One region of the Paenibacillus enshidis genome, then DNA from elsewhere that is predicted to be linked to it. Evidence: riboswitches for the same ligand, from Rfam matches in the RefSeq annotation. Region 1 holds a riboswitch; the other holds the start of a gene.
The links. Region 1 has a riboswitch for glycine ahead of sdaAB (L-serine ammonia-lyase, iron-sulfur-dependent subunit beta). Riboswitches for the same ligand answer to the same signal wherever they lie in the genome.

Region 1 (7,830 bases):
GACGGCAAAGCATTTTCCCAATCGGCTTCCATTACAGTCACCAAGAACGTAAAAGCTTTGACCGCAGATGTAACGAGCCTGAATATTCGCAAGGGAGCATCTGAACAAATTGCACTTACAGCCACTTACAGTGATAATACGACAGACAATAAGGTGGCTAATCAGGCGGAATGGACATCCAGCAACGCCGCTGTCGCTACGGTCGTGAATGGCGCAGTGACCGGTATTGGGGCCGGTAAGGCAACCATTACCGGCGTATACGGCAAGCAGACCGTTTCGGTAGAGGTAACTGTGGATGTGGTGAAGCGCATTACGCCAAGCACCACGGATGTCTCCCTTTTGCTTAGCGAGGGTCCGGAGACAGTTACGTTGACTGCTACTTTTCCTGACGGAACAACCGAGGACGTAACGGCCGCTGCCGAGTGGTCCTCCAGTGATGAAGCGGTGGCCGATGTGCTGAAAGGCAGCATTACACCTTATAAACAGGGGACCGCAGTCATTACAGCCGAGTACGGAACAAAGACAGCCACCATCAACGTAACGGTCGAGAAAACAAGCAAGCTGACCGTAGACAATGAGGATCTGTTCCTCGGGATTGGCGGAGAGAAGCAGCTTAAATTGACCGCATCTTATCCTGAGGCCGCGGCCAAGGATGTTACCGCTGACGCTCAGTGGACATCGAGTGATGAGAGCATTGCCAGCGTGTATAAGGGCAAGGTCACAGCCAACAAAGCAGGATTAGCCACGATCACTGCCAAATATGGCGATAAAACGGCAACGGTCAAGGTAAGTGTGGAGGTTGCCCGCTATCTTGACTTTAGTCAGAGCCAGGCCATTCTTGATTCCGTTGGCGGGAAGCAGCAGCTGGAGCTGACCGCGACATTTGCGGACGGTACCCGTAAAAATGTGACAGCAAGCGCTTCTTACTTGTCCAGCAGCCCGTCCGTAGCAGATGTGAAAGACGGCTTCGTGATCGGGTATAGTGCAGGGACGACGACAATTACTGCAAGCTATGGCACACAGACGGCAACCCTGCCTGTAAAGGTGGGCCAAGTCAACACGCTGAGCGTGGACAAGTCCGAAGTCTATCTGGCTGTCAAAGGCACCCACCAGCCTGTATTGAAGGATGAAAACGAAACCGATGTTACAAGCCAGGCCACCTGGACATCGAGCAACGAAGCGGTTGCCTCTGTGTCCGACGGTGGACTGATTACGGCATATAGCTCCGGGACCGCCAAGATTACAGCGACATATGGCGGTAAAACGGCTACCATCACCGTCAATGTGGAGACAGCATCCCATTTGGACATCGGCAGCTCGAAAATTTCCATGTCCGAGAACGGGCAGGCGGTTCAATTGACAGCCAAGGTAACTTATACAGACGGATCGACGGAAATTGTAACCGATAGTACAACCTGGACATCCGATAATGACAGTATTGTATATGTGAACCAAGGCAAGCTGACGGCTTACAAAAAAGGAACTGCGATCATTACCGCAACCTACAACGGCAAAACAGCCACAGTTACCGTCACAGTTGGCGAACCTGCGAAGCTGGAAGTGAAATCCAAATCACTCGTTCTCGATATTGATGATACGTACCAGCAACAGCTCACGGTAACTTATAAAGATGGAACAACGGAAGATGTGACCAATGAAGCGGAATGGACCACAAGCAGCGCTAAAGCTGCGACAGTTGATTCTTCAGGCTTGATCACAGGCATGGCCGAGGGTGAAGCCACTGTAACGGCTACCTATGGAAGTCTGAAAGCGACCGTTAAAGTAGAAGTAGGGCTTGCTAGTGAGCTTGAGGCTGATAAATTTCTGATCGTCATGTCGGCTGGAGACGACCCCCAGCTGATTACGCTCACAGCAACGAATTCGAAGGGCGATACAAGAAATGTAACGAAAGACGCGGAATGGTCTTCAAGCAGTGCGGCGATTGCTTCCGTCAAGAACGGTAATGTCACCGCATATAAAAAAGGCAAAGCAAATATTACAGCAAAATATGGCGGTCAAAAGGTAACCATAACGGTTTACGTAGACACGGCCACAAAAATATCAGCATCCGAAGTTACCCTTTCACTGAAAACGGGTGAAACGGATAATATTAAAGTTACAGCCACGCTAAGCGACGGTTCGACAATCGACGTAACGGACAAAGCCGAATGGACAACAGGCAGCTACAAGGTAGCCACCGTGAAGGGCGGCACCGTAACGGCAACCGGATACGGCAAGACCAGTATTACGGCAAAATACGGTGGTAAAACGGTCAAAGTGCCAGTTACGGTGGATGCGCTGAAATACCTTGAGACCAGCGAGGTATTGTTGAACCTTACTGTCGGCCAGCAGGTGCAACTGGCCGGAACGGCTACGTATGTGGACGGCACAGAGGGGGATGTAACGAAAAAAGGAGTGTGGACCTCCTCCAGAATTCTGGTGGCTACAGCCAAAGACGGAGTGATTAAAGGCATCAGCAAAGGGAAAACCAACATCACGCTGAAGTTTGCCGGCAAGACAGCCAAGGTTGTTGTCAATGTAACAGAAAAATAATGGGTTTATGAGCAGAAAGGCCGCTCCCGGTGAAACGGGAGCGGCCTTTTTCCGTTATATTGCACGATGGCGGGCGTTGTACGTTGCTAAACGTTGCTGAATCAGAGAACGAAACTAACGCTTATCCCCTGGCTCTGCCTTGCGGCTGCCGGCCAGCGATTCTGTCATCCGCCGGCCCGTCGGGGTCTGGGCAAGGCCGCCTTTGGCGGTCTCCCGGTGCTTGACAGGCATGGCGCTGCCGACTTCCAGCATGACATCAATGACTTCATCCGATGGAATGGCGCTGCGTACGCCTGCCAGTGCCATATCAGCCGCAGCCAGAGCCGTAACCGCCCCGAGCCCGTTGCGGACGATACAGGGGATTTCGACGAGACCGGCTACAGGATCGCAGATGAGGCCCAGCGTATTTTTCAAGGCAAGGCCGACCGCATGAACCGCCTGCTCCGGGGTGCCGCCGCGCAGCTCGACCATGGCGCCTGCGGCCATGCCAATGGCGGAGCCGATCTCGGCCTGGCAGCCTCCTTCGGCGCCGGAAATAAATGAATTGTTGGCGATCACGTAACCGATGGCTCCCGCCGTGAAGAGGCCGCGAACCATGTGCTCATCCGGCCATCCGAATCGCTCCTGGGCGCTGATGAACACCCCTGGAATGACACCGCAGGAGCCGGCCGTAGGTGTAGCGACAATTCGCCCCATGGAGGCGTTCACCTCTGAGACGGAAAGGGCATAGGCCATGGCGAGGGCAGAGGCTTCCCCTGAGCAGGTTTCACCCGACCGGAGATAATCCGCCACCCGTTTGCCGTCTCCGCCCGTTAAGCCACTGCGTGATACGGTATCCTCCGTCTGGCCGCGGCGCACGGCTTCCTTCATCACCTCGTAATAGTCGGCCATCTGGCTGATCACGTCCTGGGCAGGCGTGTCCGTCTCCCGGGATTGTTCTTCGATCATTAAAGTGCTGATGGCCTTGGACTCTTGCCGGCAGATCTCGTTGATTTCGTGAAGATGACTGAAACGCATCGCTTATTTTGCTCCTTTATTGGCATTTATGGCAGCCGCCTGTTTTTGTTGCGGATATCGATCCTTCTTACTTCGTACATATGGGCTAATGACTGTAGCTGTGTGATGACCTGTTCAGGGACAGCGCTGTCCGTCTCAATTGCGGTTAAAGCCTCGCCGTCCCGCCCTTTGCGGTCCACATGCATATAAGCGATATTGACGCTGGCAGCCCCGAGCCCGGAGGTTACAGCCCCGAGCATGCCAGGCTTGTCGGAATGAAGCAGGATCAATGCCGGGAGCTCGCCCGTCAAATTGACACGGAACTCATTGAGCTGCTGCACATTTATATTTCCCCCGCCAATGGACGAACCGAGCAGCGTGCGCTTTTCGCCGCCGCGCTGCAGTTCAAACCGGACAGTATTGGGATGAGGAGCGGGGAGGCTGCTGGCAACAAACTCAAATGTCATCTCGGCCTGCTCCGCCCACTGCTCGGCATCGGGAATGCGGGCATCATCGGTATCATAATCAAGCAAACCGCTCAGCAGGGCCAGATCCGTGCCATGCCCTTTGTAAGTATCCGCAAAAGAGCCGTACAGCGTCATTTTGGCCTGCTCAGGCACTCCGCCAAGCCAGTGCCGGGCCATGCGGCCAAGACGAACGGCACCGGCGGTATGCGAGCTTGACGGGCCCGTCATGGCCGGTCCTATGATGGAGAACACATCCTTGAAGCGCATATCCATTCCTCCTGATATGGTGCAGTATTCATTTACTTACGTAATATGTAAGCACAAAAAAAGGACAGGACAAGGAATAGTCCCTTGTCTCTGTCCTTTGTACCTGAGAGTTTCCGACGGGCACTGGCCCGTCTTACCCCTTGGGTGGCTTCAAAAATGCTCTCTCCAGAGCTGCGTCGGCTGGCGGTACATGTACCTGAGAGATTAACTGCCGGCCGGGTGCCGTGCAGCTTGCTCCTTCGGTGCCCTGTATCCTCCTGTGGATCAGGTCTCTCCCGTCAGCTTCATCCGCGGCGGTATTCAGTTCAATGATTTAAATTAAGAGTAAAGGATGGCCGTCAGCGTGTCAATGCTCACTGGCCCATGGCTGCTCAGTGGGTCCGCACTTCCAGCTTCCTGGCAATCAGCGACATGCTATAGTTTACAGCAAAGTACAGGAACGCCGCAAACAGCAGGGCCGGAATAACGAATGACTGATTCTGGGCACCGGCAATTTGTGCGCTGTGCGTCAGCTCAGGCAGCGAGATGATGACTGCCAGCGAAGTATCCTTCATCAATGAAATGTACTGGCTGACCAGCGGAGGTATCATGCGCCGCAGGCCCTGCGGGAGAATGATGTGCCACAAGGTCTGGGTGTAATTCAGTCCGGACGACCTTGCAGCTTCAATCTGCCCCTTATCGACCGATTTCAGGCCGCTGCGCACCACTTCGGCAATCATGGCGCCTTCGAAAATGGACAAGCCGATGATGGCACACCATTTCAATTCAACATCAAATCCGAGCGGCTTGAGGACGAGGAACAGGAAATAAATGATGAGCAGAAGCGGCAGGTTGCGGATCAGGTCAATAAGGGTGGCAGCCGCCTGCGAGATCACGGGGATTCGAGTATAACGCAGAATCCCGAAGATAATACCCACGATTGTGCTGATGGCAATGGACCAGATGCCGACTTCCAACGTAAGGAGGAAGCCCTGCAGTATAAATTTGACGTTAGGCCCGGAAAATAATCCAGCAAAATCCATAACAGGCATCCCTCCTTAAGTTGTTTTGGCCAGCCGTTTTTCCATGTACAGCATGACAAAGCTGAGCGGAAGGGTGACGACCAGATATAATAAAGCGGTGAATGCATAAACGCTGACAGGCAAAAATGTCTCCGAATTGATCCGGTCGGACATCAGCATCAAATCCGCAGCGGCCACGACAGCGAGAATGGATGAGTTCTTGAACAGGTTAATGAACTGATTGCCGATGGCCGGCAGCGCGATCTTGATGGCCTGCGGGAGAATGATATGGATCATCGTCTGATTGTACGTCAAGCCGGACGAGCGGCCGGCTTCCATCTGGCCTTTGGGCACCGTCTGAATACCGGCACGCAAGGCTTCCGCAATATAAGCGGCGGTGTAAATACTTAATCCGATGGTACCTGATTTAAAACCGTCAAGGTTGATGCCCAGGGGACCCAGACCGTAATAAAACAGATAGACCGTAATCAGTAACGGGATATTGCGAAATATTTCCACATAAACGGCACCAAGCCAATTCAGCGGTTTGAAGGGTGCTATCCGGAAAACGGCAATCAGGGCGCCGAGCAGAAAGCTTGCCGCAAGCGCAATCAGGCTGGCCTTGATCGTGTTCAGGAAGCCTTCCATGTACAGGTTCCAATAATTGAACAGGATATTCATGTCAAAAGTTAGCATGTCGGATCACACCTCCGTTAACCGATGGCAAGAAAGAAGGAGCACGCTGCTGCGGCTCCTTCCGCCATTCTTTTATTCAGGTTTAACGCCAAGCCATTGCTCATACAGTTTGTCATATTCACCGCTTGACTTCAGGTCAGCCAGCGTATCGTTGACCGCCTGCTGCAGATCGCTGGAGCCTTTCTTCACTGCGATGCCGTAGGGTTCGTCCGTGAAGTTGCCGCCCACCAGCTCGAAGTTCGGGTCCTGCTGCTGCATTCCGAGCAGAATGGCGTTGTCTGTTGTCAGGGTGTCGCCTTTATTGGCTTTCAGCGCGTTGAATGCATCCTGGTAGTTTTCAAATTCAAGCACTTCGGCTTCCGGAGCCTTTTCCCTGATATTTTTTACGGAGGTGGAGCCTTTAACGGCGAGCACGGTTGTGCCTTTGGTCAAAGAATCTACGCCAGTAATCGGGCTTCCCTTCGGAACGAGCAGGGACTGGCCTGCTTCAAAATATACGTTGCTGAAGTCAACCTGCTGCTTGCGTTCTTCCGTAATCGTCATCGTTGCGACGATCATGTCGATTTCGCCGTTTTGCAGGAGGGGAATGCGGGTCTTGGAGGTTACTTCTTTCAATTCAATCTTGGATTCGTCACCCAAAATGTGCTTTGCGATCGCTTTTGCGATATCCACGTCGAAGCCTTCGATTTCACCGGTGCCGGTGTTTTTCAGACCGAATAGCTTGGTGTCGCTCTTTACGCCGACAACGAGCTTGCCGCGTTCCTTGATGGCATCCAGCGCGCTTTGCGCTTTGCCGCCGGATTCACCGGAAGAGCCGGTGTTTGTGCCGGATGAAGCATTGTTGCCGCATGCGGCAAGAACGAGAGCGAAAGAGAGGACGAGCAGCAAAAGCGCATTCCATTTCAAACCTTTTTTCATAAGATTGAACCCCTTTCAAATCTTTATATTTAGTGGTTGATCAAACGGCTAAGGAACGTGCGTGCACGTTCTTCACGCGGCTCGGCAAAAAACTCGGCCGGCGTGCTGTCTTCCAGAATCTGACCCTGGTCCATAAAAATGACCCTGTCGGCAACCTCGCGGGCAAAGCCCATCTCATGGGTGACAATCACCATCGTCATACCATCATGGGCAAGAGAACGCATCACATCAAGCACTTCACCAATCGTCTCGGGGTCGAGTGCCGACGTCGGCTCATCAAACAGCATGACCTGGGGCTTCATGGCTAGCCCTCGTGCGATGGCGACACGCTGCTGCTGTCCTCCGGATAGCTGTGAAGGATAGCTCTGTGCCTTGTCTTCAATGCCGACCCGCTTAAGATAAGTCATGGCTGTCGCGGCGGCTTCCGATTTGGTCACACCGAGAACCTTCGTCGGAGCAAGCACGATGTTGTCAATGACCCGCTTATGAGGATAAAGGTTAAAGTGCTGGAAAACCATACCGATGTTGCGGCGGAACTTGTTGATGTCCACTTTCTTGTCATGAAGCTCCACACCGTTGACGATCAGCTCCCCGCTGGAAATCGCCTCCAGACGGTTCATACAGCGAAGCAGCGTACTCTTGCCGGAGCCGGAAGGGCCGATAATCACAACGACCTGGCCTTCTTCAATCGTCAGGTTGATGTCTTTCAGAACTTGAAAGCTGCCGTAATGTTTGTTGACGTTCCGAAACTGAATCAGAACGAGCCCCCCTTTGTCTGTGCTTAAGCTCTAGGTTCAGTAGCCAGTAGCCAGTAGCTAGTGTCTATGCCTCCATTTTAACATTGTAATTGTAAAATTAACACATTTTTGTTATGTAAGCTAATAGAACACGATAAAGATAGATAATTAATGATACAATGAGATTATGGGAAT
Region 2 (7,830 bases), on a different contig from region 1:
AAACAGGCTTGCGCGCCGCGGTCGTTTCATCCAGGCGTGTGACCGTTGTGGTATAAGGGGCGTTCAGCACCAGCTCGGGGTTCTCCTCCGCCTCCTTGGCAATGCGGATCATCGTATCGATAAAGCCGTCCAGCGTTTCCTTGCTTTCCGTTTCGGTCGGCTCAATCATGATGCATTCCTCCACGTTCAGCGGGAAGTATACGGTCGGCGGGTGGTAGCCGAAATCGAGCAGTCGTTTGGCGACATCGAGGGTGCGGACGCCGTATTTTTTCAGGCCACGGCCGGACATGACAAATTCATGCTTGCAGACACCCGGATACGGAATCTCGTAGTAAGGTGCCAGCCGGTGCATCATATAATTGGCATTCAGCACAGCGTCTTCTGATACGGCACGCAGGCCTTCTGGCCCGTAGGTGCGGATATACGCATAAGCGCGGACGAGAATGCCGAAGTTGCCGTAGTATGCTTTGACACGGCCGATGGAATCAGCCTGCTCTGTATCCCAGTTGTATGTTCCGTCCTCGTTTTTGACGACAAGCGGTTTTGGCAGAAACGGAATGAGCAGCTTTTTGACGCCGACCGGGCCGGCTCCCGGGCCGCCACCACCGTGCGGGGTGCTCATCGTTTTGTGCAGATTCAAATGCACGACATCAAAGCCCATGTCCCCCGGACGGGTAATGCCCATAATGGCGTTGGAGTTGGCTCCGTCGTAATAGAGCAGTCCGCCGGCTTCATGCACAATCTCCGCAATCTCCGTGATTTGCTCTTCGAACAGTCCAAGAGTATTCGGATTTGTCAGCATAAGAGCGGCGGTGTCGCTGCCAACGGCGGCGCGCAGAGCGTCCAGGTCAACAAGTCCCTTGGCGGTTGATGGAATCGTGACCGTCTCGAATCCGGCAACCGTGGCGCTCGCCGGATTCGTTCCGTGCGAGGAATCGGGCACAATCACTTTGCTGCGGCGCTCGCCGCGACTTTCATGATAAGCGCGGATCATCATCAGGCCGGTCCACTCTCCGTGAGCTCCGGCAGCAGGCTGCAGCGTGACGGCATCCATGCCTGTAAGCCCGGCTAAATCGTTTTGCAATGTGTGCAACAGCTCAAGTGCGCCCTGAATGCTTTCTTCCGGCTGGTAAGGATGGATTTTCGCCAGTCCGGAATAACGGGCAACATCTTCGTTTACCTTCGGGTTGTATTTCATCGTACAGGAGCCAAGCGGATAAAAACCGTTATCCACCCCGAAGTTGCGGCGGGACAGCTCGGTATAATGACGGATGACGTCAACCTCATAGACTTCCGGCAGCGCCGCAGGTTCGCTGCGCAGCAGCTCGGAAGGAATGAGCTCGTCAGCAGGACGGCGCGGTACGTCGCATGCGGGCAGTGAATACGCAACCCGGCCCGGACGGCTCAGTTCAAAAATCAGCGGCATATCTTGTTCGGATTGAGTCATAGCAATTCCTCCAGCACCGATGCGAATTGGTCAATCTCTTCTTTGGTTCTTTGCTCCGTTACGGCGATCAGCATGTGGTTTTTGTATTCTTCGTAATCTCTGCCCAGATCGTAGCCGCCGATAAAACCGGCATCCAGCAGACGTGATTGCAAGGTCTGCATATCTGTATCCCCCGGCAGGATGAGCACGAACTCATTAAATGTCGGGGAAGTAAACGCCGTCTTTATTCCAGGCAGGGATGTGAGACGTTCAAGGGCGTACCGGCTTTTATGCAGATTCAACTCAGCCACCTCGACCATGCCGCTTCTGCCCATGACGGACATATAGACGGACGCGGAGAGTGCAAGCAGCGCCTGGTTGGAGCAAATATTTGACGTCGCTTTTTCGCGGCGGATATGCTGCTCGCGTGCCTGCAGGGTAAGGACAAAGCCGCGTTTGCCGTTGCGGTCCTTCGTTTGGCCGACGATTCTTCCCGGAATGCGGCGCATATGTTCCTGGGATACGGCGAAATAACCGCAGGTTGGTCCGCCGAGCGAAGAGGAGATGCCAAGCGGCTGCGCGTCACCGACGACGATATCGGCCCCCAGCTTGCCCGGCGCTTCAAGCAGCCCGAGCGAGAGCGGATTGGAACTGACCACTAGCAGACCCTTCTGTGCATGAATTAAATCGGCCATTGGCCTAATATTTTCAATAGAACCGAAGAAATTGGGGTTCTGCACGAGCACGGCGGCGGTGTCCTCTGTTACCGCTGCCGTGAGCGCTTCAAGATCGGTCACGCCGTTTTTGCAGCCCACTTCCACAATTTCCAGGTTAAGGCCATGTGCGTAAGTATTCAGCACTTGACGCGCCTCCGGATGAACGGAGCGGGATACGACGATTCGTTTGCGGCGCGTGGCGGCTGCCGCCAGATTGCCTGCTTCGGCCAGCGCGGTTGCGCCGTCATACATACTGGCATTGGCTACTGCCATGCCGGTAAGCTCACATATATAAGATTGAAATTCAAAAATGGCCTGCAGCTCGCCCTGGCTGACTTCCGGCTGATAAGGGGTGTAGGCGGTGTAAAATTCCGAGCGGGAAATGACATGATTGATCACGGACGGAATATGGTGATCATAGATGCCTGCGCCCAAAAAGCTGGCGTGGGTCTCGCTGCTGGCATTTCTGCCGGCCAGTGCCGACATATGACGGGTCAGAGCCCGCTCATCCAGCCTGGAAGAAACGGGAAGCTCACCTTGGAAACGAATTTTTTCGGGAATATCCTTGAACAGGTCCTCCATGCTGTCGGCGCCGACGGTACGAAGCATCTCGGCGCGATCCTGCTCGGTCATCGGTAAGTATCTGTGCTGATTCATGACTGCGCTCCTCTCAATATCCGGTCTGTTCCGATTATCTCTATTTTGTGCGTTTGTAGAATGGTGCCTTGACTACCTCAGCTTTGAGGCGTTTGCCCCGGATTTCCACCTCAACCTGTGTGCCAAGCTGGGCAAAACGGCTGTCAATCAGCGCAAGCCCCAGATTCCGCTTCAGAGTAGGGGACTGTGTGCCTGTCGTCACTTCGCCAATCTGCTCTGATTCTAAGAATACCGGGTAATGTGAACGTGGAATGCCGCGGTCCAGCATTTCCAGACCGACGAGCTTGCGAGGAGTCCCTTGCTCCTTTTGCGCAAGCAGCGCTTCCTGTCCGATAAACGGCCCTTTATCCAGCTTGACGAAAAAGCTGAGTCCCGCCTCCAGCGGGGAAATCGTCGCAGACAGCTCCTGACCGTACAGCGGCAGTTTTGCTTCAAAGCGCAGCGTATCCCGTGCACCCAGCCCGGTGGGCACCAGCGCGTGAGCTTCTCCCGCTTTCATCAGCCCCTGCCAAATCAGCGGGGCATCCTCAGCACGGCAGTAGATCTCGAAGCCGTCTTCACCTGTATATCCTGTGCGGGATACAAGCGCGGATGCGCCGAATAAGCCGGCGTGTTCAATAAAGCGGAAGGAGCCGAGCGAAGCGACATTGCTATCTACGGCTACGGAAAGGATCTCTGCTGCTGCAGGACCTTGAAGGGCGAGCAGCGCAGTTTGATCCGATATATTCTCCATTTGCGCATCATCCGGTTTATGCTGCTGAAGCCACTCCCAATCCTTTGCGATATTAGAGGCATTCACGACGAGCATATAGGAATCAACACTGCGTTTGTAAACAAGCAGGTCGTCCACGACTCCTCCATCCGGATAACACATCAGCGTATACTGGGCCTGCCCGTCTTCAAGTTTGGAAACATCGTTGGTCGTTACGCGCTGCAAAAAGCTTTCGGCTCCCGTGCCTGTAACGTTGAATTCTCCCATATGGGAGACATCGAACAGTCCGGCACGTTCCCGTACGGCCTCGTGCTCCTTTTGGATGCCGCTGAACTGGACAGGCAGCTCCCAGCCGCCAAAATCAATGCAGCGCACGCCGGAATATCCGGCATACAGCGGGTACAGCGGTGTTCTTTTCAATGCAGTCAATACAATTCACCTCGCAAAAGAGTTGGCATAGCTTATGAAAAAGCAAAAAAAGGACAGGCCAAAGAACGGTGCATGGCTGCCCAGCCCTGCCATTCTTCAGCTCTGTCCTTGATACCTGAGAGTTGCCCTGCATGATTACAGGTTTCCCCTTGGGTGACCCGCTGCCGCGGATTCTCTCCAGAGTCGCGTCCGGTAAAGGTCCTTTTGCCTGAGAGATTCACCGCTCGTCGGCTTACTCCTTCGGCGTTACCTGCTGATTCCGCGGGTGCAAAGCAAGCACGGGTCTGGCTCACCCTCCATGCTGCCGCCCCGCTCGGGCCTGTTCAGATGCCGCCTTGGCGCATCATTTTTCCCGGAATGTCGGTAATCTCTCCCTATACGTTCATCCGCTATTCAATCTATAACCATTAATACGCGATCACCGGACATATGTCAATAAATTTGTCATATTTTTAGGACTGATTACAAAATGTAAGCCATTACCCTTCCTAAAGTGCTTCTATCCGGAAAAAAATACGCGGTTTTCTGTAAGCTATATTGACATTTAAATCTTGCTTGGCTTAATCTTACGTTGAAAACGAGAAGTTGCAAAGAACAGTTTAAGGGAACAATGAAATGTTTTATGGTGTGAAATTCCAGTGGAAATGGAGCGGTATACATGAGCGAAGTTAAAGAAAACTATTTGTACAGCGAAGAGCATGAGTGGGTAAAAATTACGGATGAAGGTACCCTGCTTGTCGGCATATCCGATTTCGCGCAGCATCAGCTTGGCGACATTGTCTTTGTCGAGCTGCCAGGGGAGGGAACATCTCTGGAAGCCGGTGCAAGCGTAGGCACGATCGAGTCGGTAAAAACCGTATCTGACCTGTATGCGCCGTTAAGCGGCACCGTAATTAAAGTGAACGAGTCGCTGCAGGACTCGCCGGAACTGGTCAACAGCTCTCCGTACGAGGATGGCTGGATGCTTGAAATCCGGGTGAATGGCGATGTTAATGACGCGGTGAGCAAGCTGCTGAGCGCAGAGGCGTACAGTCGTCTTGTGGAAGAAGCTTAATGAAACATTCACTCAAAAATAGGGCATTTGTCCTATTTATTACTTTTTTCAAGAAAATCGCATAAAGTATATACAAGCGTATATTCGTTTTTGCAAGCATGTTTTATAAGCATGGCAGCCTGATACCTACATGAGGGATACAGCAGTCATGCTTTTTTGTCGTTTATCCGAAAAATTTGGAGCAAAGACATTATGTTCAGGGGAATTACGGTTAATACAGGGGAACTTAGTTTATATTAAGGTTAGGCTATATTCATAACCGCGCAGGAGACATGCGACTTTGGTCGTGTGAGGAATTGCGATTGGCATAAGGGTCAAATTCCCCTGAAAATCTTAAATTTAAATTCTGTCATCAACGTTGATGACGAAACTGCATTTTCATTTTATTGATGGAGATACCGTTTTCAATTAGGATGAAGGTAAGCAAAAGGATATGAGGCCTTTTACCTAAGGGTTTGACAAAATCGCAAAAAGCGACAAATTACTTCGTTTTAGTAGCAAATTTTGACGAATCCTTGTTAAGGTTTCAATACATTGAGGAGGTTTTTAACATGAGTTCAGTGGACGCTAAGTCCGGAAGCGGCGGAGGCTTGCGCGTTGGAGTGCAAAAATTCGGACGCTTCCTGAGCGGCATGGTTATGCCAAACATGGGCGCATTTATCGCCTGGGGGTTAATCACGGCCCTCTTTATTCCAACAGGCTGGTTCCCGAATGAAACATTTGGAGCGTTGGTCGGTCCAATGATTACGTACCTGCTGCCGCTGCTTATTGGTTACACGGGTGGTACTATGGTACATGGTCAGCGTGGTGGCGTGGTCGGCGCGATCATGACCATCGGTGTCATTGTCGGTGCAGACATTCCGATGTTCCTCGGCGCAATGGCTGCAGGCCCCTTTGGTGCCTGGGTAATCAAACAGTTTGACAAAGCGGTTGAAGGTAAAATAAAGTCCGGTTTTGAGATGCTGGTCAACAACTTCTCCGCTGGTATTATCGGTGGGGCGCTTGCACTGCTTGCGCATACAATTATAGGTCCAGTTATTCAAGCGATCAGCAGTGTGTTATCTGCTGGTGTACAGTTTTTGATGGATGCAGGACTTCTGCCGCTCGTTAACCTGCTCATTGAGCCGGGTAAAGTATTGTTCCTGAACAATGCTATTAATCACGGCATTTTGACGCCACTTGCAACCGAGCAGGCCTCACAGATGGGCAAATCGATTTTGTTCATGCTGGAGTCCAATCCTGGTCCAGGTCTTGGCATTCTGCTTGCTTATTGCTTCCTGGGTCGCGGAACGGCTAAAGCTTCCGCTCCAGGTGCAGCGATCATCCACTTTTTTGGCGGTATTCATGAGATCTACTTCCCGTACATTCTGATGAGACCGATTTTGATCCTGGCCGCAATGGCAGGCGGTGTTGCAGGTACGTTTACATTTATGATTACAGGCGCCGGTCTGGTAGCAGCTCCTTCGCCAGGAAGTATTTTCGCTTACTTCCTTATGACGCCAAAAGGCGGTTATCTGCCGATGCTGGCAGGTGTCGTTGTAGCAGCTGTTGTATCCTTCGTCATTGCTGCGATTCTGCTGAAAACAGGCAAGCAAACAGATGATAACCTGGAAGATGCGTCTGAACGCATGAAAGATATGAAGAACCAAGGCAAAACAGGTAATGCAGCCGTGGCTGCCGATAACCGTGAAGCGGATCGTGCGGCAGCAATAGCTTCCAGCAATGTGAAAACAAATGTCAACAAAATCGTATTCTCCTGTGATGCGGGTATGGGATCAAGCGCAATGGGCGCATCCATCCTCCGCAAGAAAATGAAGGAGGCCGGCGTGGATGTGGTCGTAACGAACACGGCAATCAGCGAAATTCCGCAGGACGCCGACATCGTTATTACACAGAAAACGCTGACTGACCGTGCCAAAACGGTTGCGCCGAAGGCGGAGCATATTTCCATCGACAACTTCCTGAAGAGCCCTGAATATGAGGAATTGGTTGAACGTCTGAAAAAATAAATCTTAATTGCCTTTTGGCAAAGCTTTTTCAGGTCAATGGCACAGGCAGTTCAAGGGCGAATCGGGAGGGACGGGTATCATGAATATTACCAAACGACAAAGCGAAATTCTTGAATTCCTGCTGCAGCAGACGAAAGAGGTGACTGCGGGCGACATTGCCGCCCGCATCAATGTCAGCACGAGAACCGTTCTGCGCGAGCTGAGCGCGGTGGAGAAATGGCTGGAGCCCAATGGGGTCAAGCTGGAGAAAAAATCCGGGATCGGAATCCATTTGGATGCCGATCCCTCTCGGCTTTTCCAGCTTCGCCAGCAGCTTTTCCGTTCGGAATCGGTAGAGTATTCAGCAGAAGAAAGAAAAATTTACAGCTTATGTATACTGCTGGATGACAGAGAGCCGATCAAGCTGCTGTCGCTGGCGGCTGATTTAAAGGTAACGGTCGCGACTGTCAGCCATGATCTTGACGAGCTGCAGTCCTGGATCGAGAAGCACGGGCTTACCCTTGTGCGAAGGCGCGGTTACGGTGTGCGGATCACAGGCAGGGAATCCGACATCAGGCGGGCTATTTCCGAGTTGGGGCTGGAGCATCTGGATGAATCCGATTTGTTCGGAAGGGATTTGTCCAGACATTCATCCCATGCCATGGATAAACTGATGGAACTGATCGGCAGGGATGTGATGCTGACGGTGGAGAACGCCTTGTGGCAGCCGAATGAAAAATGGCTGGAAAACATGGTGGAGAGCAAATACATGGAGCTGCTGATTCAGCTTTCCGTAGCCATCGCCCGCATCCGGCGGGGGTTTGTGGCCAAGCAGCCGGAATCGGAGC

Region 2: linked by a shared signal. The riboswitch ahead of gcvT (glycine cleavage system aminomethyltransferase GcvT) and the one ahead of sdaAB (L-serine ammonia-lyase, iron-sulfur-dependent subunit beta) in region 1 are both predicted to bind glycine.

What each region holds. Positions count from the first base shown of each region.
Region 1 covers NZ_JBHHMI010000021.1:47,016-54,845, reverse strand. Annotated here, with positions in the region: gene ACE41H_RS19255 (Ig-like domain-containing protein) at 1-2,553, shown strand, start outside; gene sdaAA (L-serine ammonia-lyase, iron-sulfur-dependent, subunit alpha) at 2,668-3,570, opposite strand; gene sdaAB (L-serine ammonia-lyase, iron-sulfur-dependent subunit beta) at 3,597-4,283, opposite strand; glycine riboswitch at 4,372-4,454, opposite strand; glycine riboswitch at 4,458-4,571, opposite strand; gene ACE41H_RS19240 (amino acid ABC transporter permease) at 4,655-5,305, opposite strand; gene ACE41H_RS19235 (amino acid ABC transporter permease) at 5,321-5,980, opposite strand; gene ACE41H_RS19230 (ABC transporter substrate-binding protein) at 6,053-6,898, opposite strand; gene ACE41H_RS19225 (amino acid ABC transporter ATP-binding protein) at 6,928-7,656, opposite strand.
Region 2 covers NZ_JBHHMI010000012.1:76,586-84,415, forward strand. Annotated here, with positions in the region: gene gcvPB (aminomethyl-transferring glycine dehydrogenase subunit GcvPB) at 1-1,447, opposite strand, end outside; gene gcvPA (aminomethyl-transferring glycine dehydrogenase subunit GcvPA) at 1,444-2,799, opposite strand; gene gcvT (glycine cleavage system aminomethyltransferase GcvT) at 2,840-3,940, opposite strand; glycine riboswitch at 4,033-4,126, opposite strand; glycine riboswitch at 4,127-4,246, opposite strand; gene gcvH (glycine cleavage system protein GcvH) at 4,599-4,994, shown strand; gene ACE41H_RS15035 (PTS mannitol transporter subunit IIBC) at 5,546-7,003, shown strand; gene ACE41H_RS15040 (BglG family transcription antiterminator) at 7,083-7,830, shown strand, end outside.